DNA from 4 places in the Kribbella sp. DT2 genome. Region 4 is predicted to be linked to each of the others. Evidence: riboswitches for the same ligand, from Rfam matches in the RefSeq annotation. Region 4 holds a riboswitch; each other region holds the start of a gene.
What was found. Region 4 has a riboswitch for cobalamin ahead of ACLQ2O_RS03755 (CbtB domain-containing protein). Riboswitches for the same ligand answer to the same signal wherever they lie in the genome.

Region 1 (7,132 bases), on a different contig from region 4:
GTGGCGAAGAAGCCGAGGTTGCGCTTGAGCATCAGGCGCTCGTCCTCGGTCAGGCCGTCGTTGCTCTTCCACAAGGAGATGTCGGCCTGCATGGAGACCTCGGTCGGCATCCAGTGGTTGTTGCAGGCGGCAAGGTACTTGTCCCAGGCCCACTGGTACTTCAGCGGGAGCAGCTGGTTCACGTCGGCGCGCGCGTTGATCATCGCCTTGTCGGCGACCTCGACCCGGTCCGCGCCGACGGCGATCTCACCGAGTCCGGTGGGGGTGGTGGTCACTGGCAGGCCTCGCAGTCGGGGTCGTCGAGCTTGCAGACAGCAGGGGCGTCGAGCAACGTGTCGTCCATCGGAACGACCGGCGCCGCCGCCGGGGGAGTGGCCGGCACCTCGGCCACCGGAGCGGCCACCTGCGCGGGAGCTGCGGCCGGGGCGGGAGCTGCGGCCGGCGCGGGGGCGGCCGGCGCGGGGGCTGCGGCCGGAGCGACCGGCACTGCGTTCAGCCGGCCGTCCGTCCCCTGCAGAGTCGACTTCTCGACGTGGGTGGCCGACTGGGAGCGCAGGTAGTACGTCGTCTTCAGCCCGTACCGCCAGGCCGACCGGTACAGCTCGTCGAGCGCCTTGCCGGACGGGGCCGACATGTAGAGGTTGAGCGACTGCGCCTGGTCGATCCACTTCTGCCGCCGCGACGCCGCCTTGATCAGCCACAGCGGCTCGATCTCGAACGCGATCGCGTACAGCGCGCGCAGGTCGGCCGGGATCCGCTCGATCCGGCTCAGCACGCCGTCGTGGTACTTGAGGTCCGACACCATCACCTGGTCCCACAGCCCGCGCGCCTTCAGGTCGGCGACCAGGTACGGGTTGGCGACGGTGAACTCACCGGACATGTTCGACTTCACGAACAGGTTGCTGTACGTCGGTTCGATCGACTGGCTGACCCCGCAGATGTTGGAGATCGTCGCGGTCGGCGCGATCGCTAGCACGTTGGAGTTGCGCATGCCGTCCTTCAGCACCTTCGCGCGCAGCGCCTCCCAGTCGAGCGTCCGGCCGGTGTCCAGCTGGACGTCGCCGTTGCGCGCCGTCCGCAGCAGCTCGAGCGAGTCGATCGGCAGGACGCCCTGGCTCCATAGCGAACCGTCGTACGTCTGGTACGTCCCGCGCTCGGCGGCCAGTTCGGTCGAGGCCTCGATCGCGTGGTAGCTGATCGCCTCCATCGAGACGTCGGCGAACTCGACGGAGGCGTCGGACGAGTACGGGATGCGCAGCGCGAACAGCGCGTCGGCGAAGCCCATCAGGCCGAGGCCGACCGGGCGGTGCCGCTGGTTGGCCCGCTCCGACTCCGGCGTGGTGTAGAAGTTCACGTCGATCACGTTGTCGAGCATCCGGACCGCGGTCTTCACCGTGTCGCGCAGCAGGTCCGCGTCCAGACCGGTCTCGGTCAGATGGGCAACCAGGTTGACCGAGCCGAGGTTGCAGACGGCGGTCTCGTCGACGGTCGTGTTCAGCGTGATCTCGGTGCACAGGTTCGAGGAGTGCACCACGCCGTCGTGCTGCTGCGGGGAGCGCAGGTTGCAGGCGTCCTTGAAGGTGATCCACGGGTGGCCGGTCTCGAACAGCACGGTCAACATCCGGCGCCACAGGTCGACCGCCTTGACCCGCCGGAACACCCGGATCTCACCACGGTCGGCAGCGGCCTCGTAGTTCTCGTACGCCGTCCTGAACGCCGCGCCGTACAGGTCGTGCAGGTCCGGGACCTCGTCGGGGGAGAACAGCGTCCAGTCGCCACCGGCCTCGACCCGCTGCAGGAACAGGTCGGGCACCCAGTTCGCGGTGTTCATGTCATGGGTCCGGCGGCGCTCGTCGCCGGTGTTCTTGCGCAGGTCGAGGAACTCCTCGATGTCCATGTGCCAGGTCTCGAGGTACGCACAGACCGCGCCCTTCCGTTTTCCGCCTTGATTGACTGCTACAGCAGTGTCGTTGGCGATCTTCAGGAACGGGACGACGCCCTGGGACTCGCCGTTCGTACCGCGGATCTTGGCGCCGATGCCGCGGACCGGGGTCCAGTCGTTGCCCAGGCCGCCGGAGTACTTGGCCAGGAGCGCGTTGTTGCGGATGCCGGCGAAGATGCCGGACAGGTCGTCGTCGACCGTGGTCAGGAAGCACGACGACAGCTGCGGCCGCGTCGTACCGGAGTTGAACAGGGTCGGCGTCGACGACATGAAGCGGAACGAGCTGAGCAGCTCGTAGAACTCCAGCGCCCGGGTCTCCCGGTCGTCCTCCTTGAGCGCCATGCCCATCGCGACCCGCAGGTAGAACGCCTGCGGCAGCTCGAACCGGACCTTGTCGATGTGCAGCAGGTACCGGTCGTAGAGGGTCTGCAGGCCGAGGAACGCGAAGTCCAGGTCGCGCTCGGGCCTGATCGCCGCGGCCAGCCGGGCGAGGTCGAAGGTGGCCAGCTCGGGGTCGAGCAGCCCGGCCTCGATCCCGGTGCTGAGGTAGCGCGGGAAGTACTCGGCGTACGCCGTGCTCATGTCGGCCTGGGTCGCCTGCCGGGGCTCGCCGTGCACACGGCCGAGCGTCTCGCGACGGATCTGGTCGAGCAGCAGGCGCGCGGCGGCCTGGCTGTACTGCGGCTCGGTCTCGACGTACGAGCGGGCGGCCATCACCAGGGCGAGCTCGACCTCGTGCTGGGCGATGCCGTCGTAGCAGGAGCTGAGCGTCTCGTCGAGGATCTGCTCGGGGTCGACGGCGTCCAGACCGGCGGCCGCCTCGGCGATCACCAGCCGGAGACGGGCGACGTCCAGTGGCGCTCTGCTACCGTCGGCGCTACGGAAAGTGATGACCGGTGTCTCGGTCACGCCGGTCGGGTCGGACGGCGTCCGGGCTTTGGTGCGCTCTTCGCGGTACAGCACGTAGGCGCGGGCGACCTGATGCTCTCCCGCGCGCATCAGAGCCAGCTCGACCTGGTCCTGGATGTCCTCGACCTGAACGCTGCGCCGTGCGTCGCCGCGGCTGGTCAGCGCCGTCACGACGCGGGCGGTCAGGTCGGTCACCAGGTCACGGACCCGGTGACTGGTGCCGGCCTCGGCGCCCTCGACGGCCAGGAAGGCCTTGCTCACGGCGACCGCGATCTTGGTCGGGTCGAATGCGGTGCTGGTGCCGTCACGGCGGACGACGGTCAGCTGGGACGCCGACGGGTCGGGCACGGTGCCCGATGCGGGCGGCGACGACGAAACGATGGTCACAGGCGCTCTCTCCACGCGAGTTCCGGGGGACCATGACCTGGGGAAGAGCGCGCGACGCAGGGCAGCACGGCGAGTACGGCCGCCTTGACGCCCACCGACCCACCCACGAGGTCTCGGACCAACGCGTACCGGCGGTACGCGCACCGGTGGCAGGTACTCGGACTCGCGGACGACCTGTCCGCTCACCGTTGCGGGGCAGTTCCGGACTCGCACCGGATTCCCCTGTTGCCTCGGCCCGGCCGCGCTTGGTCGCGTCACCCGGGCAGAACCACCAGCACGCAGAACACTAGCGGTAGACCCCGACATGTAGTGCCTCGACGCGCCGCGTGTCGCACATCTAGTGGTTTCAGGCGGCCAGCGCATGGAGGTCCCGTAGCGTCATGATCTCCGATCCGTGATGGATCAGCTCCCGGTTGAGCCGCAGGACGACGTGGCCGAAGGGCTCCGCGGCGTCCAGTTCGGTGGCCTGGCTGAGACCGACCGTCATCACCTGCTCCTCGTCCAGCGCGGCGATCGAGTCCTGCCACGCGTCGACCCAGTGGGTCAGCCAGGCGACCGCGTCCTGGGCGTTCCCGTGCAGCGTGATGTCCGTGCGGCCCTGGATCCGCTCGCCGAAGGTCCACTCCCAGCGCTCGAAGAACGTCTCGGTCAGGTGCGCGATCAGCCAGGCGATCGTCCGCGGCCCGCGATGGTCCGGCTCGTCCGGCCACTGCGCCACCCACTCACCCGATCCGAGCGACCGGAAGCGGCCGGCATGCCGTCGCCGTACGACGGTCAGCGCCTCCGCGCTCGGTCTCCAGAAGTACTCGTCGTCGGTCAGTGCCGCCAGCCGCTGGGCCAGCACCATCCAGCTGAAACCGAGCTGGCCCCGCACCATCGCCATCGCCGACGGTCGCTCCAGAATGTCCCAGTCGAACGGTTCCGGCATCACAGATCCTCACGCTCCCCGATTCCCCGCGGTTTGTTCTTGCTTCGAACATGTGTTCGAATTGTGGTCGAGAGAACGCCGGAAAGTCAATCAGCACAGCGTGTCGGTGCTGGTGCTTCCGGTGGTCGACTGTTAATGCGAGCGCGACCGGGGAGCTGGTGTGGAGTGAGACCCAAACGTGATTACTCAGCGTGGCCGACGGGAGTAGAGTCACGCTGGGTGAGCAGCGCTGGGGGAACGCTCTCGGGAGGGTCCGGGGGCGCGGTAACTGCTCGCGGGACTGCTTCCGAGGGGGAAACGCGTGACGCCGGGTGAGTCGAGATGAGCCTGAGTGGTGATGCCTGGACCTGGGCCTGGAGAGACTGGGAGGACGAGGACCGGGCCAGGCGACAGAAGGAGAAGCCGGTGGCGCTGGACGCGGACGAGCTGACGCAGGTGGCGGCCAACGAGGCGGACTGGGACGCGCGGGCGCCGCTGCACGCCGCGAGCAAGTTCTACGAACGGCCGGCGGACTTCTGGTTCGCCGACTACGAGTGGGCCGACCTGGGGGAGCTGGGTGGCCGTGACGTCGTCCATCTGCAGTGCCATCTGGGGACGGAGACGATCGCCTTCGCTCAGCGGGGTGCGCGGACGGCCGGGCTGGACCTGTCGGCGCGGTCGCTCGACGAGGCTCGCCGGCTGGCGACGGAGGCCGGGGTCGAGATCGACTACGTGCACGCCAATGTGTACGACGCGGTCGAGGCGCTGGGGGACCGGCGGTTCGACGTCGTGTACACCGGCAAGGGCGCCCTCTGCTACCTGCCGGACCTGCCGAAGTGGGCCGAGGTTGTCACCGGTCTGCTCAAGCCTGGTGGGTCCGTCTACATCGTCGAGTTCCATCCGCTGCTGAACTCGTTGCGCCCGGTCGGGTTGCCTGGTGAGTCCGACGAGTTGGTGCTGCGCAACGACTATCTGGAGGGCCGGGGCGCGATCGCGCACGAGTCGACGGTCACTTATACCGGCGACGAGGTCCCGGGACGCAATACCAGTTACGAGTGGATGCACGGGCTGGGTGAGGTGGTCACCACGTTGTCCGCGGCTGGATTGCGGATCGACAGTTTGCGCGAGTCCGAGGTGCTGCAGTGGCCGCGCTGGCCGTCGATGGTCCAGACCCCGGAAGGCTGGTGGCGCCTGCCGGACGATGCGCCACGGATCCCGTTGCTGTTCGCGCTGAAGGCGACCAAGCCGGCCTGATCTGATCCCGCTCCGGAGGCGGGCTGGGTGGAGCTCCCTCGAAAGGCTTCTGGCACGGCGTGCTAGCACGGTGTGCTAGTTTGCTGGTGTGGCGGAGCAGCGGGAGCGGATCTTGGCGGCTGCGGCGCGGGTGACGGGGGAGAGCGGGCTGGAGAAGGTGTCCGTCCGGGCGGTCGCGGGGGCTGCGGGCATTGGAATGGGGACGCTGCGGCACTACTTCCCGACGCAGCGGGACCTGCATGACGCGCTCGTACGGCGACTGCTGGACGATCAGCTCGACGACTTCGCGATCGCCGATGCGCGGCTTGATGCGGGGGACCGGCTGGTGCGGTGCATGGTGCAGTTCCTGCCGGCGGACGAGGAGTCGCGGCCGCTGCTGGAGATCTGGTTCGGGCTGTACCACGGGGCGCTGCGACCGGAAAGCAGTTCGTTGGCGCGCCAGTTTCTCGAGGTCTCGTCCGAGCGGGCGCGGGAGCGGATCGCCAGCTGGTTGCGCGTGCTCGCCGACGAGGGGCGGTTCGACTCAGCGCGGAGCGCGGAGACGACGATGCTGCTGAGCTCCTTGTCGTCCGGGCTCTGCCTTGAGCTGCTCACACCGGGCACCCCGCTGACCGTCGAGTCCGCGAAGACGCTGCTGTCCACCACCGTCCGATCCGTCATCGAAGGAGGCCGGTCGTGAGCGCCCGAACTGACCAGCAGTCCCGGCAGAAGCGCCGGCAACAGATCGCCCGTACGCCGGGCGTCCGCACGATCCGCCGGCCGCTGCCGGACGGGAGGACGTTCTCTCTCGCCTACACCCGCACCACGCCGGCCACCCCGGCCGACGCCCGCGCGACGCCGGGCGCTCCGGCCGACGCCCGCGCCGCGCCGGCCCACTCGGGGGAGCCCCGCGGCGACTCGGGTGGCGGCTGGTCTGCCTCGGGGAGTGCCGACTCGGGGGATCGGCTGGCTGTGCTGGTGATTCCTGGTGGGCCGGGGCTTGCGTCGGTGTTGCCGTACCGCGGGTTGCGGGCGAAGGCGGCGCGGCTCGGGACCGACCTGCTGATGGTCGAGCATCGCGGGGTCGGGCTGTCGCGGACCGACGACGACGGCGCCGATCTGCCGCGGGAGGCGATGACCGTGGACGACGTGGTGGACGATCTCGCGGCGGTGCTCGAGGCGGAGGGGATCGACCAGGTCGTCGTCTACGGGTGTTCGTACGGGAGTTATCTCGCGCAGGGGCTCGGGGTTCGTCATCCGGAGCGCGTGGCGGGGATGGTGCTGGACTCGGCGATGGTCGACGTCGGCTGGAGCGCGGCGTCGCGGGGCGAGCTGCGATCGCTGTTCTGGCAGGGGACCGCGGAGACGCGGACGCAGGCGGACGTCGTACGGGAGCTGGTTGGTGGTGGGGTGATCGACGGCGACGAAGCCGGGTTTCCGTTGCAGGTGTTGTACGAGTTCGGTGGGTTGCCGATGGTGGATCGGATGCTCGACCTGCTGGCGGCCGGGCGCGGGCAGCGGGCGTGGCGGTGGGTCGGTCGGCTCGGTGCGTCCGAGGTGACCGGGTCGCGGCCGTTCATGATGGAGTTCGAGCTCGTGGGCGAGATCGCCTTCCGTGAGCTGGGGACAGCGGTCGCGCCGGACGGTCAGCCCCTGGACGTCTCTGGCCCGTTCGCCGAGGCGGCGCCGAGGTTCTCGGCGTTCGAGCGTGAGCCGTTCGACCTGGCTGCTGAGCTTCCTGCGTTCGACTGGCC
Region 2 (7,132 bases), on a different contig from region 4:
ACGGCATCAAGTACGCCGTCCGCCGCCGGGATCTGCTGGGCACGTACGCCGTCGACATGGTCGGCATGTTCCTCGCGATGCCGATCGTGCTCTTCCCGGCCTTCGCCACCGAGGTCCTGAAGGAACCCAAGCTGCTCGGCCTGCTCTACAGCGCCGAAGCGGTCGGCGCGATGCTCGCGACCCTGACCAGCGGCTGGGCCCGACGCGTCCACCACCACGGCCGCGCGGTGACCCTCGCCACCATCGCCTGGGGTGCGTCGGTCGGCATCGCGGGCCTGGCGCCCAACATCTGGTTCGCCATCGCGTTCTTCGCCGTCGCCGGCGGCGCCGACATGATCTCCGGCCTGTTCCGCGCCGTGATCTGGAACCAGACCATCCCCGACGAGATGCGCGGCCGCCTGGCCGGCATCGAGATGCTGTCGTACTCCCTCGGACCGTTGGGCGGCCAGTCCCGCTCCGGCCTGGTCGCCGACCTCACCAGCGTCCGTACGTCGATCGTCAGCGGCGGCATCCTCTGCGTGGCCGGCGTCGTCGGCACCGCGGTCTGGCTGAAGGACTTCTGGCGCTACGACGCCCGCACCGACGAGCACGCGATCCGCGAACGGGAGTTGCGCGCGACCTCGGGCACGAGCTCCGCCTGACGATCCACCAGCCTCCGGCTAGAGTCGGGTCACCATGCGTACCCGTCCAGTGACTTCCCTCGTGGCTCTTGCCGGTCTGCTCGCACTGAGCGGATGCGGCGGTGGCGTTGGCGAGACCGCGCCGAATGTGCCGCCGTTGGTGTCGGTCAGTACGGCGCCGACCGAGTCGCCGAGCGTGTCGCCGTCGGGGACGCCGAGTGTGCCGCCGGAGTCGAAGGTCGCGGACACGTTGTGCGTGCGGATGAACCAGGCGCTGGTGCAGGCGACGCTCGCCGTACCGGTGGTGAGGATCCAGCCGAAGGCGGTGCCGGCGGAGATCGGGGTGCCGAGCTTCGACATCTGCCAGTTGGCGTTGAGCGCGAGTCCGAGTGGGCCGGTGCTTCGGCTCGGGGTGTCGGTGCTGCCGGCGACCAGGGAAGAGCTGACGGCGGCTCAGCAGGCGTACGCCGCGACGAAGGCCGAGCCGGCGCGTGCGATCGCGGTCGGGCAGGGCGGTTACGGGACGAGCAAGTTCGCGGTGTTCCTGCTGGGGACCCGTCTCTACAAGGTCGAGGGTCCGGTGGCGACGCAGACCAAGTACGTCGTACTGGCGCAGGAGGCGGCCAGGCAGGCGGCCGGGTTGCCGGAGGCGGCGCCGTTGATCACTCGTGAGGAGTGCGAGCGCGGGTCGAACGCGGCCGCGAAGGTCATGGGTACCACGGCGACGGCGCGGCGGGACAGCGAGACGGCGGCGGGCGATCTCGTCTGCGGCTGGATCACCTCGACCGCCGTGGTCTACTCGACGGCTCGCCGGATGGCCGACGCGGCGGCCGCGATGGCGTCGGTCCGCAAGGCGCCGACGTCGCAGTCCGTTCCGTTGGGTGACGAGGGGTACGTCGACACGGCCACCGGGCGCGGGACGATCCGCGTCGGGACGGACAAGATCGCCGACCTGGTCCCGCTGCCCGGCGCCAAGGTGAAGACCGACGACATGGTCGCCTTCGCCCTCGCCGTCTCCCCGCTCTACACGCGCTGACCGCGCCGCCGCTCACGCGCTGATGCGTCGCTGTGCTGATCGCGCCGCCGCGCGCCGCTCCACGCGCGTTGATGCGCCGCCGCGCTGACCGCGCCGCCGCCCGCCGCGTTGACCGAAGCGGCGCGCGCCTACTTCACCACGTCGGACAGCAGCCAGCCGATCCGCAGTTCCTCCGCGCCGGGACGGTAGGTCCGCAGCAGTTCCGCGCGCTCAGGATCGTCCTCGGGAAGGTCCTCGGCGAGCACGGCCTGCGCGGCGATGGTCTGCGGCCGGGCGCCGAGCGCGCCGCGCAGGTGGAGCGAGCGGCGCAGCATCGCGATCCGTTCGGCGGGCTCCTGCAGGTGTGCGAGGTGCCGAATGATGTACGACTCGAAGAGGCCGTCGCCGGTCCGCGTCGCGATCTCGAGCGCGGTCTCGTAGCGCGGGATCGCGGCGGCTCCGTCGTCGTCGATGTTGTCCAGCAGGACGCCCCAGTGGTACTCGGCCCACCCGCGCTGCAGCTCGGTCCCGGTCCGGGTCGCCGCACGGTAGTTGTCCTCAGCAACAGTCCGGTCGTCCGCGCGCGGGCGCTGGAACAGCAGCCGGCTGTACGCCAGTCGCGCCGTCAGCAGGTGCGCGGTCGACGAGGTCGGATCGAGCGCCGCGACCGCCTGCTCGGCCTCGTCGTGACCCTCGACCTGGAAGAACCAGCGGTCGACAGCGATCTCCGCGCGCAGCTCGGGATCGGCGTCCGGGCCCAGGACGGCGAGCGCGGCGTCCCACTCCCCGAGCAGTTGCAGGCGCCGAGCGATGTAGGTGGCATCAGTTAGCATGATACCTACGGTAAGCAGCGCGATGTAGGGGGTCAAGTGCAATACGGTGACTACATTGGGAACGTGACCCGGCTGGCGGTCGAGCTGGCCAACACCGGCACGCTCGACCCCGACGGCGAGCTCGTCGCCGCGTTCTTCGCGGAGCACGAGATCGCTCCACCGCCCGACGGCCGGTACGGCGACCTGCCGGACCTCGTCCGTACGGCGCTGGCCGAGTCGGTCGACGGCGCTGCCCCCGACGCCGTGCACCGCCTGCTGCGCGACTACCCGCCGGACATGCACCTGACCGACCACGACGGCGGCTGGCACGTCCACTTCAGCCGCAACGGCACCCCGGCCAAGCGCTGGGTCGGCCAGTTGGTCGCCGCCAAGCTCGCGCTGGTCGCGGCGGGCGACCCCTCGGTGACGCTGGGCCGGTGTGACGCGTCCAACTGCGGCAACTACTTCGTCGACCAGTCGCGGAACCGGACCCGCCGCTTCTGCTCCAACGCGTGCGCGAGCCGGACGACCGTCGCGGCGTACCGGGCCCGTACGGCGAAGAACGCCTAGCGGCCGTCGCTTCGCCGCGAAGAACTCCCGGCGGACCTCTGGGCTGTCCGGCCCGGCGCGCCGGCTCGGCGGAGCCGGGCGAGGTCGCGCGCCTGGACCGTGTGCTGCGACCGGGTCGCAGCGTGGGTTACCGTGTGCCCGTCGTGGTGTTCGGGAAGCCGGTGGAGTACCGGCGCGGCCCTCGCCACTGTGATCGGGATTGTCCGCTGAGCGTTCACCAGGTGTGAGACCACTGGCCCGGAGGGGCTGGGAAGGTCAGCTCGGCGGATGCGGTCGTCCCGTCAGCCAGGAGACCGGCCACGACGCGTCCCGTCCACGAGGTGTTGGAGGAACGGTCGCCATGGCCGTCGTACCCAAGGCAGTGCTTGCTGCCGTTTTCCTGTCCCTGGTCGCCGGCTGCGGAAGCGCCGGCGCCGACGAAGGTCCGAGCGCGAGCGCGACGACCGTGAAGAACTGCGGCCTCGACGTCGCTGTCGACGGCCCGCCGCGGCGGGTGTTCGCGGCGTACCAGCCGGCCATCGAGATGGCACACGCGCTGGGTATCTCCGACCGCCTGGTCGGGACCGCGTTCCTCGACTCCGAGCCGCTGCCCGAGTACGCCGGTGCGCAGCGGGACCGCAAGTACTACAAGAACATGCCGAGCCGCGAGGAACTGCTCAGCCTGAACCCGGACTTCGTGCTGTCCGGCTTCAACGACATCTTCAACGCGGCCGGCAGTGACGGCAGCTTCGGCAGCCGCAAGTCGCTGTCCGACCTCGGCGTGCAGACCTGGATCTTCAGCCCGCTCTGCCCGACCGCGGACGGCAAGGGCGACGAGGCGATCGACCCGTCGACGGTCTCGATGGACAACGTGTACGCCGACCTGCGCGACCTCGGCAAGCTGTTCGGCGCGAGCGACAAAGCCGAGCAGGTGATCGCGGACCAGAAGGCGCGGATCGCGGCGGTCGAGACCAAGGTGAAGGGCGCCGGCAAGCCGACGGTGGCGATCGTGCGGCCTGGGCTCGAGGGCGGCGGGATGACGGTGTCCGGTGGTCCGGACTTCGGCACGGTGCTGATCAGGCAGGCCGGTGGGGTGAACGCGTTCGCGGGGCTGACCTCGAAGCGGAACGTGAAGATCAGTGTCGAGGAGTTCATCAAAGCCGACCCGGACTACGTGCTGATCAGCGGTTGCTGCGACGCGACGCTGACCGAGGCGCAGGGGCAGCCGGACGTCGACAAGCTGCTGAAGAACCCGGCGTTCGCGAACCTCACGGCGGTGAAGAACAAGCACGTGGTGCCGTGGTTGTTCGCGCACCACTCGGCCGGCGTTCGCGGCGCGAACTCGACCGAGCTGATCGCGAAGATCATCCACCCCGACCTGGTCAAGTGACCGCCCAGGTCGCTGACGGTCGTCCGGGACCTCGTGGCCGGCGGGGAATCGATGGTCCGCCGCGCGCCGACGGTCGGCGGGGAGGCGACGGACGAGGCGCTCCCGGCCGGCCGGGGTTATTGCGGGGTGGGCTGACGAAGACCGGTGGTCTCGTGATCGCGTTCGCCGTACTGCTGGCGGCCGTGCTGCTCTCCTTGCTCGCCGGGACCGAGTGGTTCGCGCCGCGGGACGTGTACCTGGCAGCGGCCGACTTCACCGGCTCCGACACCGACCGCGTGATCCGGTACTTACGCCTGCCGCGGACCGCCACCGGCCTCATGGCCGGCGCGGCCCTCGGCTTGGCCGGCGCGCTGATGCAGGGCGTCACCCGCAACGCGTTGGCGGACCCCGGGATCCTCGGCGTCAACGCCGGAGCCGCGGTGGCCGTCGTCGCGGCGATCGGCGTCTTCGGCGTGACGAGCCTGGCCGGCTACGTGTGGTTCGCGATGGGCGGCGCGCTGGTGGCGACCGTCGTGGTCTACCTCGTCGGCGCCCTCGGGCGCGGCGGCGCGACGCCGGTCAAACTCGCGCTGGCCGGTGCGGCGTTGTCGGCCATGCTCGGGTCGGTCACGTCCGCGGCGACGCTGCTCGATCTGTCGACGCTGAACGAGTTCCGCTTCTGGGTGGTCGGATCGCTCACGATGGCGACCGGCCCGATCGTCGGCCAGGCATTGTCCTTCATTGCCCTAGGCATCGTTCTGTCGTTGGTGCTCGGGCGCTCGCTCAACCAGCTCGCATTGGGTGAGGAGCTCGCGACAACCCTCGGCACCCGGGTCGGCCTGGTCCGGGTCCTCGCAGGCCTCGCGATCATGCTCCTGGCCGGTACGGCGACCGCGATGGCCGGCCCGATCGGCTTCGTCGGCCTCGCCGTACCGCATGTCGCACGGGCGATCGTCGGCGCCGACTACCGCTGGATCCTGCCGTACTCACTCGTCCTCGCGCCGACGTTGCTGCTGCTCGCGGACGTGGTCGGCCGCCTGGTGGTCAGACCGGACGAGCTCCAGGTCGGCATCATCACCGCGCTGGTGGGAGCGCCGCTGTTCATCGCGCTGGTACGCCGCCAAAGGCTGGCCGAACTATGAGCACCCCCGTACGCATCGGCCCCTTCTCCGGCCGGATCGATCCCAGCGGAGTCGTCGTCACGGTCGCCGGTCTGGTGATAGCCGTTGCTGTAGGCGCCTATTCCCTGACGATCGGCGACTACGAGATCCCTCTCGCCCAGGTCCTGAACACCCTGGCAGGCAACGGCTCGCTGATCATGACCGACGTCGTGGTCAACAACCGGCTGCCACGCGTCCTCGTCGGCCTGGGCGTCGGTGCGGCCTTCGCCGTCTCCGGCGCGATCTTCCAGCGGCTCGCGCGCAACCCGCTGGTCAGCCCGGACCTGATCGGCATCAACGCCGGCGCCGCCCTGGCGGCCGTCATCGTGATCACCGTCCTCGGCGCGAGCCCCTTCTGGCTCCCGGTCGGCGCCCTCGGCGGATCGTTGCTGACGGCAATCACCATCTACTTGTTCGCCTTCAAGCGCGGTGTCGCCGGGTACCGGTTGGTGCTCGTCGGGATCGGTGTCACCGCGATCATCGGCTCGCTCACGGCGTACCTGCTGACCCTGGCCGACATCTACACGGCCAAGAGCGCGCTGATGTGGTTGTCCGGCAGTCTCGCCGGGCGGTCGTGGGCAGAGGTGTGGATGATCGGCCTCACGCTGCTGGTCCTCCTTCCGGCCGCCGTCGTGGCCTCGCGGCAGCTTCGCCTGCTCGAGCTCGGCGACGACCTCGCCCGGACCCTGGCCGGACGCGTCGAGCTGTCCCGCGGCCTGCTGATCGCGATCGGCGTCGGCCTCGCCGCCCTGGCGACCGCCGCTGCTGGACCGATCGGCTTCGTGGCCCTGGTCGCGCCGCAGATCGCCCGCCGGCTGCTGGCCGAACGTGCCGCCGGCCTGCTCGCGTCCGGTGCGATCGGCGCTCTCCTGGTCGTCGCCGCCGACCTCGTCGCGCGCCAGCTGTTCGCGCCGATCCCTTTGCCCGTTGGCGTTGTCACGGCGTTCCTGGGCGCGCCCTACCTACTGCTGCTGATGGCCCGAGCCAACCGCGTCGGCCGAGGAGGATGACCATGCTGCGCTCCGAGAACCTCAGTCTCGCGTACGACGGAACGCCGGTCGTGCACGACCTCTCGGTCGACATCCCGCAGGGCAGGATCACCGTCGTCGTCGGCGCCAACGCCTGCGGCAAGTCCACGCTGCTGCGCGGTCTCGCCCGCCTGCTGGTCCCGCGCGGTGGCACCGTCTACCTCGACGACGTCGACGTACGCCGAATCCCTGGCGGGCAACTGGCCACGAAGCTCGGGCTCCTCCCGCAGCAACCGGTCGCCCCCGAAGGCATCACCGTCGCCGACCTCGTCGGCCGCGGCCGCCATCCGCACCAGCGCTGGTTCCGCCAGTGGACGCCGGAGGACGAGAAGGTCGTCACCGAGGCCCTCGCCGCCACCGGCACCGCCGACCTGGCCGACCGTTCCCTCGACCAGCTCTCCGGCGGTCAGCGCCAACGCGTCTGGATCGCCCTGGCGCTGGCCCAGGACGCCGACACGATGCTGCTCGACGAGCCCACCACGTTCCTCGACCTGGCCCACCAGTTGGAGATCCTCGACCTCGTCCAGGACCTCAACCACCAGCACCACAAGACGATCGTCCTGGTCCTCCACGACCTCA
Region 3 (7,132 bases), on a different contig from region 4:
CGTGCAGGATGTGGTTGTGCTCGACGTTCGCGCGCATCGCCAGCGGCACGGTGTCCTTGCCCCGGTTCAGGAAGACCGCCGTCCCGGGCACCCGGCGCAGCGGCGGCCGCGCGTCGTGCAGCTCGTTGACGAACGTCGTCAGTGAGCCTTCCTGACGCTCGCGCCGCGCGGTGACCAGAGCGCGCCCGCGCTGCCAGGTGGTGAGCACGGTGAAGACCGTGATCCCGATCAGCAGCGGCAGCCAGGCGCCGTGCACGAGCTTGGTCAGGTTCGCCGCGAGGAACAGCAGCTCGATCGACAGGAACACCGCTCCTCCGCCGATCACCACCCACATCGGCTTGCCCCACTGCTTGCGGACGATGTAGAAGAACAGCACGGTGTTGATCGTGACCGTGGCGGTGACCGCCATCCCGAAGGCGAAGGCGAGCGCGGCCGAGGTCTGGAACGCGAAGACCAGCGTGAGCACCGAGATCATCAGCGCCCAGTTGATCCACGGCACGTAGATCTGGCCGATCGTCTCGTCCGACGTGTGCAGGATCCGCAGCCGCGGCAGGTACCCGAGCTGCACCGCCTGGCGGGCGACCGAGAACGCGCCGGTGATGACGGCCTGGGACGCGATCACCGTCGCGGCGGTGGCGAGCAGGACCAGCGGGATCCTCCCCCACTCGGGCACGAGCAGGAAGAACGGGCTGCTGATCGACGACTGGTCCTTGAGCACCAGCGCGCCCTGCCCGAGGTAGCTCAGGACGCACGCCGGGAACACGAGGATCAGCCAGGCCCGGGTGATCGGCGCGCGGCCGAAGTGCCCGAGGTCGGCGTACAGGGCCTCGGCGCCGGTGATCGCGAGCACGACCGCGGCCAGCGCGAAGAAGGCGTGCCCGAAGTCGTTGGTCAGGAAGCCCAGCGCGTACGTCGGCGACAGGGCCTTCAGGATCTCCGGGTGGCGGGTGATGCCACCGATCCCGGCCGCGCCGATGGTGACGAACCAGATCACCATCACGACGCCGAACGACCGCCCGATCCGGCCGGTGCCGAGCCGCTGCAGCGTGAACAGGACGACGATGATCGTCGCGGTGATCGGTACGACGTACGAGTCCAGCCCGGGCTCGACGACCTTGAGACCCTCGACCGCGGACAACACCGAGATGGCCGGCGTGATCATCGAGTCGCCGAAGAACAGCGACGCGCCGAAGATGCCGAGCCCGGCCAGGATCACCTTGGTCCGGCGGCTGCCGTTGGTGCCGTGGCTACGGATCAGTGTGATCAGCGCGAGGATGCCGCCCTCGCCGTGGTTGTCCGCGCGCAGCACCAGCAGCACGTACTTGATCGTCACGATGATCGTGACCGCCCAGAAGATGAGCGACACGATCCCGAACACGCTGTCGGCCGAGACCGGCACCGGGTGCGGGTCGCCGGGGTTGAACACGGTCTGGATCGTGTAGATCGGGCTCGTGCCGATGTCCCCGAAGACCACGCCGAGGGCACCGATCGTCAGCAGCGTCCGGGACTGCACGCGGCCGTCCACGTGGTCGGTGCTCATCGCGTCAGCCTGTTCACGCGCGCATTGAACCAAATCAGCCTGGCTGGCAGACCGATCACACTCGCGTCGTGCTGTGAGAGTTCTGTGAGAAAGTGGAGACGCAGTGGTTCGGCCCGGTCGCCAGTCGGGTCGTCGTAAGAGGGAACCCGGTGGAAATCCGGGACTGCCCCGCAGCGGTGAGTGGGAACGACCGCCGTCATCAGCACTGGACCGGAGGACCGGTCTGGGAAGCGACGGCCAGTAGGTGTCTGGAGCCAGACGCGCCCGCGAGTCCGAAGACCTGCCTCTGCCCGCCGTGCGTCGTCGTACGGCGGTGACCGCGTGACCTCGTGGGAAGGTCGGCCGTGCGCGACCCGTCGCGCCTGCCGTCGTTCTCCTGAGGTCCGGGGTCTTCGAGACTGCCTCGCCAAGGAGAGACACTTGAACACCCAGTCAGCAGCACGGTCCACCGTGTACGGCTACCCGCGTCAGGGCCAGAGCCGTGAACTGAAGAAGGCCGTCGAGGGCTACTGGAAGGGCACCGTCAGCGCGGACGCCCTCCGGCAGACCGCGGCCGGCCTGCGCAAGGCCAACTGGCAGCAGCTCGCTGCCGACGGCATCGACGAGGTCCCGACCGGCGACTTCTCGTACTACGACCACGTGCTCGACACGTCGGTCCTGCTCGGCGCGATCCCCGAGCGGCACCGGGCCGCTGTGGCCGCGGACCCGCTGGACGGGTACTTCGCGATGGCCCGCGGCACCCAGGAGGTCGCGCCGCTGGAGATGACCAAGTGGTTCGACACCAACTACCACTACCTGGTCCCCGAGCTCGGCCCCGACAGCACCTTCACCGCCGACACCAGCAAGCAGGTCGCCGAGCTTCGCGAAGCGCTCGACCTCGGGCTGACCGCGCGCCCGGTCGTCGTCGGCCCGATCGCCTACCTACTGCTGGCCAAGCCGGCGCCGGGCGTCGACGAGCACTTCGAGCCGCTGTCGCTGCTCGACAAGATCCTCCCCGTGTACGCCGAAGTGCTCGCGGACCTGCGCGCCGCCGGCGCCGGCTGGGTGCAGCTGGACGAGCCGGCGCTGGTCCAGGACCGCTCGGCCGATGAGCTCGACCTGACGGCCCGCGCGTACGCCGTACTGGGTGGTCTGACCGATCGCCCGCGGCTGCTCGTCGCGTCGTACTTCGACCGGCTCGGCAAGGCGCTGCCGGTGCTGGCCAAGTCGCCGGTCGAGGGTCTGGCGATCGACTTCACCGGTCCCGCGGAGGGCAACCTCGACGACCTGGTCGCGGCCTCCGAGGTGCGCTCGAAACGGCTCGTCGCGGGCGTGGTCAACGGCCGCAACATCTGGATCAACGATCTCACCAAGTCGCTCGCCACGCTGACCCGGCTGCGCTCGCTGGCCGGTCAGGTCGACGTCAGTGCGTCGTGCTCCCTGCTGCACGTCCCGTACGACGTCACGGCCGAGGACGGCGTCGACCCGGAGGTCGCGCGCTGGCTGGCGTTCGCCCGGCAGAAGTCCGCCGAGATCGCGACGCTGACGCTCGGCTTCACCGAAGGCGCCGAGGCGATCGCCGACCAGCTGAACGCGAACCGGGCCGCGCTGGACTCCCGGAGCGCTTCGGCACTGACGAACAACCCCGACGTCCGGGCGCGGGTCGCAGCGGTCACCGACGCGGACAGTCGCCGCTCCACGCCGTACGCCGAACGCAGCGCCGCCCAGCAGGCACGGCTCGGCCTGCCGTTGCTCCCGACAACGACTGTCGGGTCGTTCCCGCAGACCACCGAGCTGCGGACGGCGCGCGCCGACCTGCGCGCCGGACGGATCGACGCGACGCAGTACGACCAGCGGATCGAGGCCGAGATCCAGGAGGTGCTCGCGTTCCAGGAGAAGGCCGGGCTGGACGTGCTCGTGCACGGTGAGCCCGAGCGCAACGACATGGTCCAGTACTTCGCCGAGCAGCTCGACGGGTACTTGGCGACGCAGCACGGCTGGGTCCAGTCGTACGGCACCCGGTACGTCCGGCCGCCGGTCCTGGTCGGCGACATCTCGCGGCCGGAGCCGATGACGGTCCGCTGGTGGGCGTACGCACAGCTGCAGACCGAGCGTCCGGTCAAGGGCATGCTGACCGGTCCGGTCACGATGCTCGCGTGGTCGTTCGTCCGCGACGACCAGCCGCGCAGCGACACCGCACGCCAGGTCGCGCTGGCGTTGCGGGACGAGGTCAACGATCTCGAGGCGGCCGGTGCCGCGGTGATCCAGGTCGACGAGCCGGCGCTGCGCGAGACCCTGCCGCTGCGGCAGGCCGACCGTGCGGCGTACCTGAGTTGGGGCACCGAGGTGTTCCGGCTGACGACCAGCGGCGTCCGGGCGGACACGCAGATCCACACGCACATGTGTTACGTGGAGTTCGGCGACATCCTGAACGCGCTGGACGAGATGGAGGCCGACGTCGCGAGCCTCGAAGCGGCCCGCTCGCACATGCAGGTCGCCCACGAGCTCGGCAACGCCGGCTACCCGCGCGGCGTCGGTCCCGGCGTCTACGACATCCACTCCCCGCGCGTCCCCGGCACGCCCGAGGTCGTCTCACTGCTGCAGAAGGGTCTGGCCGCGATCCCGGCCGAGCGCCTGTGGGTCAATCCCGACTGCGGCCTGAAGACCCGCGGCTGGCCCGAGGTCCGCGACTCCCTCGACCACCTGGTCGGCGCGGCCCGCGCCGTCCGCGAACAGCTCGGCTGACCTCAGTAGCAGGTAGTACAGGATATGCTCTCCTGTACTACCTGTTACCGACGAAGGGAAGCGATCCGTGACCGACCCGGTGAGGCTGGAAGAGCAGTACGGCGCACACAACTACCACCCACTGCCGGTCACCATCGCTCACGCCGAGGGGGCCTGGGTCACCGACACCGGCGGCCGGCGCTATCTCGACTGCCTCGCCGGGTACTCCGCGCTCAACTTCGGGCACCGGCACCCGGCGCTGATCGCGGCCGCGACCGAGCAGCTCGGCCGGGTGACGCTGACCAGCCGGGCCTTCCACCACGACCAGCTCGGCCCGTTCTGCGCGGAACTGGCCGGGCTGGCCGGCAAGGACGCCGTCCTGCCGATGAACTCCGGCGCCGAGGCCGTCGAGACCGCGCTGAAGCTGGCCCGCCGCTGGGGCTACCTGGTCAAGGGCGTGCCGGACGGCGAGGCCACGATCACCGTTGCTGACGGCAACTTCCATGGCCGGACCATCAGCATCATCAGCTTCTCCGGCGACGCCGACGCGCACGACAACTACGGCCCCTACACGCCGGGCTTCCGGTCCGTCCCGTACGGCGACGCGGCCGCGCTGGAGGCCGCGATCGACGACACCACGGTCGCCGTCCTGCTCGAACCCGTCCAGGGTGAAGCCGGCGTCATCGTCCCGCCGGACGGTTACCTGGCCGCCGTCCGCGCGGCCTGTACGGCGAACAACGTGCTGATGGTCGCCGACGAGATCCAGTCGGGCCTCGGCCGGGCCGGGGCGACCTTCGCCTCCGAGCGGGCGGGCGTCGTACCGGACGTGTACATCCTCGGCAAGGCGCTCGGCGGCGGCATCGTCGCGCTGTCGGCCGTCGTCACCGACCGGGCGATCATGGACGTCATCACGCCCGGCACCCACGGCAGCACCTTCGGCGGCAACCCGCTCGCCGCCGCCGTCGGGCGCGCGGTGGTCAAGCTGCTCGAACCGGGCGATCTCCAGCAGCACGTGCTCGACCTCGAGCCGGCCCTCCGCGAACGGTTGGAGCCTTTGCGCGCGCAGGGCCTGGTCGGCCTCCGCGTCCACGGACTGTGGGCCGGCCTCGACCTCGATCCGGCGCTCGGGACCGGCCGCGCGCTGTGCGAGAGGCTCGCCGAGCGGGGCGTACTGGCAAAGGACACCCACGGCTCGACGATCCGCCTGTCGCCGCCGCTGACCATCACCACCACGACCCTCGACTGGCTGACCGAGCGCCTGACGCTCGCCCTGAAGTCACTGGCCACCTGAGCGGAGCCGCCGCCGGCGGCTCCGCTGCCAGACACGCCCTAACTCGCCATGATCTGCGCTGCCCGCTCCCAGACTCGGTGGAGGCCGACCGTGTCGAGGAGCTCGCTGGTGAAGGGCTTGGCGACGCTCTCCCCCAGTACGACGCCAGGTGCGGTGGTGTCGATCCCGGCGGCGGCGAGGACCTGGTCGCCGTCGCCCCAGGCGGCGATCACCTTGCAGTGGCGGAAGAGCTCGCCCAGCAGGATCGACAGCTTGATGTCGGTGAAGTCGGGGATGCCTCCGGCGACCACCACCGCGTCGTACTCGATCGATCGGGTGGTGAGCAGGGTCCGCTCGACGATCTGCTCCGAGCGCGCCCGCTTCACGACCCCGCCCAGCGGCGCGATCAGCCGCAGTACGGCGCCGCGAGCCTCCACGGCGCGCCGCAGCTTCGTGATCCCGGCCAGGTCAGCACCCGGAGCCGCAAAGACCCCGATGACCCGCCCGGTGATCGGCCCCGGACCCGGCGGGATCTGCGACAGCGCCGGCGACGGGACGACCTCGGCCGGCGCTCCAGCAGGCGCGGGAAGCCCGAGCCCTTCGGCCACCGCCGCGCACAGGTCCGCGTCGACGTTCGCCAGCACGCCGAGCATCCGCTCGCGAATCGGTTGCTCGTAGCACTTGCCGAGCTCGAACGTGAACGCCTCGACGATGTGGACCTTCTCCACCTCGCTCATGCTCGCCCAGAACAGCGTCGCCTGCGAGAAGTGGTCCGCGAACGACACCGGGTTCTCCCGGACCGCCCGTCCCTCGATCTCGCGCGGCACCTGCACGTACCCGCCCTCGTCCTCCCGCGCGGGCTGCGGCGCGGCGTCGATGCTGTTCGGCAGGTACGGCGAAACACCTTGGTGCACGGCGGTCTGGTGCATGCCGTCGCGCAGGTTGTCGTTGACCGCGGCGTGCGGGCAGTTGATCGGCAGCTGGGTGAAGTTGGGTCCGCCGAGCCGCGTCAGCTGGGTGTCCAGGTACGAGAACAAGCGGGCCTGCATCAACGGATCGTTGGTCACCTCGATCCCCGGCACCAGGTTTCCGGTGTGGAACGCGACCTGCTCGGTCTCGGCGAAGTAGTTGGTCGGGTTGCGGTCCAGCGTCAGCTTGCCGACCAGTTGCACCTCGGCCAGCTCCTCCGGCACGAGCTTCGTCGGGTCGAGCAGGTCGATCCCCTCGAAGGTCTCGTCCGCGGAGTCCGGGAACAGCTGCAGCCCCAGCTCGAACTCGAGCGGCGCGCCGTTCTCGATCCCGTCGGCCATGTCCCGGCGGTGGAAGTCCGGATCGGTCCCGGCCGCGAGCTGCGCCTCCTCCCAGACCAGTGAGTGCACGCCGGCCACCGGCTTCCAGTGGAACTTGGCCAGCGCCGTCGCGCCGTCGCCGTTCACCAGCCGGAAGGTGTGGACGCCGAAGCCCTCCATCGTCCGGTACGAGCGCGGGATGCCGCGGTCCGACATCGCCCACATCACATGGTGGGTCGCCTCGGTGTGCAGCGACACGAAGTCCCAGAACGTGTCGTGCGCGGACTGCGCCTGCGGGATCTCCCGGTCCGGGTGCGGCTTGCCGGCGTG
Region 4 (7,132 bases):
ATCCTCGCGCTGGTGCTGGCCGCTGTTCTGTAGCCGAGCAGTTGACTTCAAGTGTGCTTGAAGTCAGAGAGTTCTCGGCATGACCACGTCGATCGCGGCGCCTCGCCCGCCCGGAGTTCTCGCCCCGCAGTACCGTGCGCTGACCGTCGGGATGGTCGCGCTGATCACGCTCGTCGCGTTCGAGTCCCTCGCCGTGACGACCGCGATGCCGACCGTCGCGCAGGCCCTCGACGGCCTGTCGCTGTACGCGCTGGCTTTCGGCGGACCGCTCGCCTCGGGCGTCGTCGCGATGGTTGTCTCCGGCACCTGGTCGGACCTCAAGGGCCCGACTCGCCCGCTCTGGCACGGCACCGGCTGGTTCCTGGCCGGCCTGGTGATCGCCGGTCTCGCGCCGACGATGGAGGTCCTGGTCGTCGGGCGGGTGATCCAGGGGTTCGGCGCCGGTCTGCTCACGGTCGCCCTGTACGTCGTCGTCGGGCACCTCTACCCGGCCGAGCTCAGGCCGCGGATCTTCGCCGCGTTCGCGACCGGGTGGGTCGTCCCGTCGCTGGTCGGCCCCGCGATCGCCGGGCTGATCGTCGAGCACGCCAACTGGCGGATCGTCTTCCTCGCCGTACCGGTCCTGGCTGTTCCGGCGGCGCTGATCATGCGGCCGGGGCTCTCCAAGGGTGAGCACGTGACGCGCTCAGGGAAGCTCTGGAGCCAGCGGGCCTGGTACGCCGTTGGCGCCGCGCTCGGCGTCGGACTGCTGCACTACGGCGGTCAGCAGCACGGGGCCGTCCAGCTGATCCTGATCGCGGTCGGTCTGGCCGCGGTGGTCGTGTTCGCGCCGAAACTGCTGCCGAAGGGGACGTTCACGATCCGCGCCGGGCTGCCGTCGGTGATCGCGCTGCGCGGGCTGGTCGCGGCGGCCGGCTTCGGCGCTGAGGTGTTCCTGCCGCTGATGCTGACTCGGGAGCGCGGGCTGTCGCCGGCGTTCGCCGGCCTGGTGCTGACCGTCAGCGCGCTGAGCTGGACCGCGGCGTCGTGGTACCGGGGTCGGCCGAACCAGCCGTTCGAGCACCACGTGTTCCTGCAGGCGGGCATGGTCTCGTTGCTGCTCGGCATCGCGATCGCGGCCGCGACGCTCGACGACCGGGTACCGGTGGTCGTCGGCATCCTCGGCTGGGCGCTCGCCGGACTGGGCATGGGAACGGTGTTCCCGACCGTGTCGGTGCTGGTCCTCGAGTACTCCACGCTCGAGCAGCAAGGCGCGAACAGCTCGGCCCTGCAGCTCAGCGACTCGTTGCTGACAGCAACGGTCCTGGCGATCGGCGGCTCACTCTTCGCGGCCATCGAGCCGCACTCGCCGACGACGGCCTTCCTGACCGCCTTCGGGCTGCCCGCCGCGCTGGCCCTGCTCGGCGTCCTGGCCGCCCGCCGTACAAGGGTGTACTAGTCCTTCGAGCCGCTGACCGCGATGCTCGCGCCGAGGCCGACGATCATCAGGCCGCCGGCGCCGCCGACCAACTCCAGGCGGCGGGGCGATCGGGCGAACCAGTCCCGGGCCGAGCCGGCGGCCACCGCCCAGACCGTGTCCGAGAGCAGGGCGATCGCGATGAAGACCAGGCCCAGCAGCAGGATCTGCAGCGTGGCCGCGCCGGCCGCGGGGTCGACGAACTGCGGGAGGACGGCGGCGAAGAAGACCGCCGTCTTCGCGTTGGTCACGCCGACCAGGAAGCCCTGGCGGAGGACGCGGCGGGTGTTCGCCGGTCGCGCCTCGGCGCCCAGGGCCGACGCCAAGGACTTGCGGGTGCGGAAGGCGTGGATGCCGAGGTAGATCAGGTACGCCGCTCCGGCCAGCTTCACCGCGGTCAGCGCGATCGCGCTCGCCGCGATCAGCGTCCCGAGCCCGAGCGAGACGGCGACCAGCAGGAACGCGGCGCCGAGGGTGTTGCCGAGCATCGTCAGCATCGCTTCACGGCGGCCGACGGCCAGCGCGCGGCCGACGATGAACAGCACGCTCGGACCCGGTACGACGATGACGATCAGCGCGGTGACGGCGAAGGCCACCAGATGATGAGTGGACGGCATGCAGTCAGGCTAGGTGTCAGGCGGGAGCCGGGCGCGACAGGTGGGGAAGATCACCCGCCGCGCCGCCGTCCGTTGACCCGTCACGAACCCTGCCGCTACCGTTCAAAGGTCAACCTGCGGTGCCATGAGGGAAACCGGTGAGAGACCGGTACGGCCGCGCCACTGTGAGCGAGCAGCTGCTCGTGAGTCAGGACGCTCGGGCACCAGCAGCCTTTCCAATGGGGACGCGCAATTCCCCAGGAGGTCTCAGATGCCTGCTCCTGCCCGCTCGGTCGCCGTACCGGCTGTTTCCCCGCGTCTGCTCGCGGTCGCCCTGCTCACCATCGGCGTGCTGCTGATGCTGGCCTACCTGGTCGCCTTCGACCAGGGCGCGATCTCGCAGTCCGGCATGTACCTGCACGAGTTGATGCACGACGGCCGGCACCTGCTCGGCGTGCCCTGCCACTGACGTCCTGCGGTTTCTCCGCTCCCCGTTCCCGACCCGCTCGGGCTTGAACAACTGACAGGACCGTCATGCGTACTTTCGGAAATCTCCTGGTGCGCGGGCTGATCGTCGGCCTCTTCGCCGGCCTGCTGGCCGGAACCTTCGCGTACGTGATGGGCGAACCGCACATCGACGCCGCGATCGCGATCGAGGAGGCCGGCGGCGCCGCGCACACCCACGGCGAGGAACCCGCCGCTGAAGCCCCCGCCGCCGAAGAGGAGGCGCCGCTGGTCAGCCGCGACGGCCAGCGCTTCGGGCTCTTCCTCGCCACCAGCCTGTACGGCGTAGCGCTCGGTGGCATCTTCGCCGTCGGTTTCGCGCTGCTCCGCCGCCGGCTCCGCACCGACGGCGACTCCTACGCCTCCCTCGGCCTGGCCGCGGCGGGCTTCGTCGGGATCGTGCTGGTGCCGTTCCTCAAGTACCCACCGAACCCGCCGGCCGTCGGGGACCCGGAAACGATCACCAAGCGCACCGTGACCTACCTGCTGACGCTCGTGATCGGCCTGCTCGCGGTCTGGGCCGGGGTCGCGGCGTCCCGCTGGGCGCAGCGCTTCGGCGACGCGCCCTGGATCCGGCTCGCAGCCGGCGGCGGTGCCTTCGGGGTGACCATCGTCGCGGCGTACCTCATCCTGCCGTCGATCAACGAGGTGCCCGGGTCGTTCCCGGCGACGCTGCTGTGGCAGTTCCGGTTCGCCTCGCTCGGCACGCAGGCGGTGCTGTGGACCGTGCTGGGATTCGGTTACGCTGCGTTGGTGGATTGTAACTCCAAGGTCACCAAGGAGACCGTCGCCGCGTGACGACAACCCTGACGCTCGTCGCGCACGCGCTGACGCCTGGTCTGCGCGGGCTCGTACTCGGTGGAGAGCCCGCGCCGGACCAGGCCAGCCTGGAGGCGGCCCGCGACCTGCGGGTCGACGCCGGTACGACGTACTGCGGCCCGGAGCCGGCGGCGATCCTGACTGCTGAGGCGATCGGCCTGCAGCCGGTGGTGGTCGGCGCACTGCGCGACCGCGAGTACGGCGACTGGACCGGGCGTGACCTGGAGGAGCTGCTGGCCACGGAGACCGCGGCGGTCTCGGCGTGGCTGGAGCGTCCCCACACGGCTCCGCCGGGCGGGGAGTCGGCCAACGACCTGATCGCCCGGGTTGCGGACTGGCTGGGCGACCTGACCGAGGACCCGGGCCATGCGGACCGGCGTACGGTCGTTGCTGTGGTTCACCCGGCGGTGGTCCGCGCGGCTGTGCTCTACGCGCTGGAGGCCCCGGCCGAGTCGCTCCGGCACGTCGACGTCCGCCCGCTGGCGACCGTGGGTCTTTCCGCACACGCCACGTCCTGGTCACTCAACTTGCACTGACAAACCGGTTCGACGCGGTTCGTCGTTCGCCACAGCATCCCAACGCCCAGACGATGAGCTTCGACGAGCTGCCCGGGGCCGAGTGAACGACGGAGCCCGGGTACGGCGTGCGCCGCGCCCGGGCGTCACCAGACAACCGGAAGGACCTACCCGATGACGCTGACCGAGGCCCGTGATCTCCTGCGCGAGGAGCTGCTCGCAGTGGCGGCGGCCGCCGTACCGGGACAGCAGGGCGTCGTCACGCACGACGTGGGCCCGGTGAACCCTCACGTGCTGGAGGACGGCGACGGGCCGCAGTCGGTCTGCCTGATCACCGTGGAGAACGGCGACCCGGCCGTGGTCGACCCAGTGGGCCAGGTGGAGGCGGCTGTGGCGACGCTGACCGAGCGCGGCTGGCAGGCGGAGGTCCAGCCGGTCGAGAGCGGGCACCACCGGGCCTCGGCGAGCCGCGACGGCTACGGCATCGTCGTGCACGGCTGGGACGGCGATTGGCGCGTCACCCTCTCCGGCCAGACTCCGGAGATCGTCAGCTAGTCAGAGCCGGCCGCCGAGCCAGCCGGCGACTAGCTAGTCGCCGCGCGCTCGGCAGCCGAGCGGAGCACGCAGAACTCGTTGCCGGCGGGGTCGAGCATCACCACGAAGCCCAGGCCGTTCGGCTCGCGGTGGTCGTGCTCGACCGTCGCGCCCAGTGCGACCAGCCGCTCGACCTCCTGGTCGCGCGGGATGTCGGGCTCCAGGTCGAGGTGCACCCGGTTCTTGGCCCGCTTCGGGTCGTTGTTGCGCTCGAACAGCAGCTTGACGGTCTCGGTGTTCACCGCGGCGTACGGGTCGTCGGGGTGGTCGTCGTCCGGCCGCTCCACGTCGAACACCTGCAACCAGAAGCCGGCCAGCCCCCAGGGGTCGGCCGCGTCGAACGTCACCGTTCTCACCATCGAAGTCATGGCCAGACCATGCCGTACCGGTGGGCCACCCCGCCACCGCAATACGGCGGCGGGGCGGACAAAGGTCAGGCCTGGCGAAGCTCCTGGCGCTGCCGGCCGAGGCCTTGGATCTCGCACTCGACGACGTCGCCGGGCGCCAGGTACGGGAAGCGGCCGGACAGCGCGACGCCTTCCGGCGTACCGGTGTTGACGATGTCGCCCGGGTCGAGCGTCATGTACTGCGACAGGTCGCGGATCAGCGCGGCGACCGAGAAGATCATGTCGCGGGTGTTGGAGGCCTGCCGCGGCTCGCCGTTGACGAACGACTTCAGGTCCAGCGCCTGCGGGTCGCCGACCTCGTCGGCCGGCACCAGCACCGGGCCGAGCGGGTTGAAGGTCTCGCAGCACTTGCCCTTCGACCACTGGCCGCCGGACACCTCCAGCTGGAAGGCGCGCTCGGAGACGTCGTTGGAGACCGTGTAGCCGGCGATGCAGGCCAGTGCCTCCGCGTCGGACGTCAGGTACCGGGCGGTCTTGCCGATCACGACCGCGAGCTCGACCTCCCAGTCGGTCTTGCGGCTGTCGCGCGGGACCAGGACGTCGTCGTACGGGCCGACGACGGTGTTCGGGTGCTTGAAGAAGACGATCGGCTCCTTCGGCGGCTCGGCCCCGGACTCGGCCGCGTGGGCGGCGTAGTTCTGGCCGATGCAGACCACCGCGGCCGGCTTGGCGATCGGGGCGCCGGTCCGCAGGCCCTCGACGTCTGCGGCCGGCAGCGAACCGGCCTCCAGCGCGGCGCGGGCCCGGGCGATGCCGTCGGCGGCCAGGAAGGCGCCGTCGATGTCGGCGGTGACGGAGCTCAGGTCGTAGGTGGTGCCGTCGGTGGCGCGCGCGTACGGGCGCTCCTCACCGACCGCGCCGAGGCGCAGCAGTTCCACGAAATCTCCTTAGAGCGGATTCATTCTTGGTCGAACACGGGCCGCAGGCGGGCCCGTGAGGCTTCGATGTGCGCGCGCATCGCCGCGGCGGCCTGCTCGGGGTCGCCCTTGCGGACCGCGGTGACGACGGTCTTGTGCTCGCGCAGCGCCTGGGTGGCGATGCCGCCGCCGTAGTACAGGCGGAACAGGTGCAGGTGGCAGTGCGTCCGGGCGAAGGACTGCCGGGCCGTCTCGTTGCCGGACAGCTCCAGCACCAGGTCGTGGAAGCGCTGGTCGTGCCCGGCCATCGCCTTGTACGAGTCGTAGTCCGGCCGCTCCGGGACCTCGGTGTAGCTGAGCATCTCGTCCTTGAGCCGGACCAGGTCCTCGGCCGACGTCCGCTCCGCGGCCCGGCCGGCGGCCCACGGCTCGATGTGCAGCCGGTACTCGAAGAGGTCCTCGAACTCGGCCCGGGTCAGCGTGGAGGAGACCCGGTACCCACGCAGGGGTTCCTTGATCACCAGGCCGTCGGACTCCAGCCGGGCCAGCGACTCGCGGATCGGGGTCTGGGAGATGCCCAGCTCCCGGGTCAGCGCGTCGATGTTCAGCCGGGTGCCCGGCGCGACCACGCTGTCCATGATCAGGCCCTTGACCGTCTCGTAGACGTCGTCGCTCAGTACCTGTCGTTGTGGCAGGCGCGTGAGCTGCCCCGCCAGACCCACATGCGCATCCGTCACTGTTCCTCCCGAGCCCATTCTGCCTGACGCGTTTCGTTACCGCCGGAAGTCTTGACGCCTTCAGTGTGAAGCGGCAGCATCAGCTACGCAATATCCTATAGGATCTTTGAGGGAGCGCCCAATGCCCACGTACCTGCCCAGGCCCGCGTCGTGGAAGACCGCCGTTGCCGGCCTGGCCGTCGTCGCCCTGGCAGCCACCGGCTGCAGCACCAAGAACACCAGCGACACCGGCAGCGGTACGGCGGGCGACGACGCGTCGGCCGGCTCCACCGGCGGTCCGGTCACGCTCAAGGACGCCTCCAGCGTGAAGCTGGCGCTCATCCCGGGAGGCGCGCACCCCTACTTCCAGCCGTGGAAGGCCACCGCGGAGCTGGACAAGACCGAGTTCAAGCTCGGCGACGTCACCTTCGACGAGACCGGCGAGTGGGACCAGAGCAAGCAGAACAACGTGGTCAGCTCGCTGGCCGCGCGGGGCTTCAACGCTTTCGGTATCTTCGGCGTGTCGCCGACCGACATCAACACCACCTTCGAGGACCTGAAGTCCAAGGGCTTCGCGGTCGGCTCGCTGGCCTCCTGCCCGGCCGGTGACACCAACTCGGCCGACTTCTGCCTGTCCACCGACGTCGAGGCGGCGGCGTACAAGGCGG

Region 1: linked by a shared signal. The riboswitch ahead of ACLQ2O_RS35265 (ribonucleoside-diphosphate reductase subunit alpha) and the one ahead of ACLQ2O_RS03755 (CbtB domain-containing protein) in region 4 are both predicted to bind cobalamin.
Region 2: linked by a shared signal. The riboswitch ahead of ACLQ2O_RS37655 (ABC transporter substrate-binding protein) and the one ahead of ACLQ2O_RS03755 (CbtB domain-containing protein) in region 4 are both predicted to bind cobalamin.
Region 3: linked by a shared signal. The riboswitch ahead of metE (5-methyltetrahydropteroyltriglutamate--homocysteine S-methyltransferase) and the one ahead of ACLQ2O_RS03755 (CbtB domain-containing protein) in region 4 are both predicted to bind cobalamin.

What each region holds. Positions count from the first base shown of each region.
Region 1 covers NZ_JBNCLH010000010.1:230,643-237,774, reverse strand. Annotated here, with positions in the region: gene ACLQ2O_RS35270 (ribonucleotide-diphosphate reductase subunit beta) at 1-275, opposite strand, end outside; gene ACLQ2O_RS35265 (ribonucleoside-diphosphate reductase subunit alpha) at 272-3,238, opposite strand; cobalamin riboswitch at 3,370-3,526, opposite strand; gene ACLQ2O_RS35260 (DinB family protein) at 3,585-4,166, opposite strand; gene ACLQ2O_RS35255 (class I SAM-dependent methyltransferase) at 4,488-5,399, shown strand; gene ACLQ2O_RS35250 (TetR/AcrR family transcriptional regulator) at 5,488-6,078, shown strand; gene ACLQ2O_RS35245 (alpha/beta fold hydrolase) at 6,075-7,132, shown strand, end outside.
Region 2 covers NZ_JBNCLH010000012.1:97,841-104,972, forward strand. Annotated here, with positions in the region: gene ACLQ2O_RS37635 (MFS transporter) at 1-641, shown strand, start outside; gene ACLQ2O_RS37640 (hypothetical protein) at 676-1,656, shown strand; gene ACLQ2O_RS37645 (hypothetical protein) at 1,785-2,468, opposite strand; gene ACLQ2O_RS37650 (CGNR zinc finger domain-containing protein) at 2,532-3,017, shown strand; cobalamin riboswitch at 3,145-3,333, shown strand; gene ACLQ2O_RS37655 (ABC transporter substrate-binding protein) at 3,358-4,386, shown strand; gene ACLQ2O_RS37660 (FecCD family ABC transporter permease) at 4,539-5,507, shown strand; gene ACLQ2O_RS37665 (FecCD family ABC transporter permease) at 5,504-6,535, shown strand; gene ACLQ2O_RS37670 (ABC transporter ATP-binding protein) at 6,538-7,132, shown strand, end outside.
Region 3 covers NZ_JBNCLH010000002.1:787,100-794,231, reverse strand. Annotated here, with positions in the region: gene ACLQ2O_RS12475 (potassium transporter Kup) at 1-1,540, opposite strand, end outside; cobalamin riboswitch at 1,628-1,842, shown strand; gene metE (5-methyltetrahydropteroyltriglutamate--homocysteine S-methyltransferase) at 1,961-4,264, shown strand; gene rocD (ornithine--oxo-acid transaminase) at 4,332-5,534, shown strand; gene ACLQ2O_RS12460 (catalase) at 5,573-7,132, opposite strand, start outside.
Region 4 covers NZ_JBNCLH010000001.1:779,836-786,967, forward strand. Annotated here, with positions in the region: gene ACLQ2O_RS03740 (DUF1304 domain-containing protein) at 1-33, shown strand, start outside; gene ACLQ2O_RS03745 (MFS transporter) at 80-1,438, shown strand; gene ACLQ2O_RS03750 (LysE family translocator) at 1,435-2,073, opposite strand; cobalamin riboswitch at 2,155-2,290, shown strand; gene ACLQ2O_RS03755 (CbtB domain-containing protein) at 2,324-2,521, shown strand; gene ACLQ2O_RS03760 (CbtA family protein) at 2,587-3,354, shown strand; gene ACLQ2O_RS03765 (histidine phosphatase family protein) at 3,351-3,911, shown strand; gene ACLQ2O_RS03770 (hypothetical protein) at 4,065-4,445, shown strand; gene ACLQ2O_RS03775 (VOC family protein) at 4,475-4,852, opposite strand; gene ACLQ2O_RS03780 (fumarylacetoacetate hydrolase family protein) at 4,918-5,769, opposite strand; gene ACLQ2O_RS03785 (GntR family transcriptional regulator) at 5,790-6,485, opposite strand; gene ACLQ2O_RS03790 (sugar ABC transporter substrate-binding protein) at 6,607-7,132, shown strand, end outside.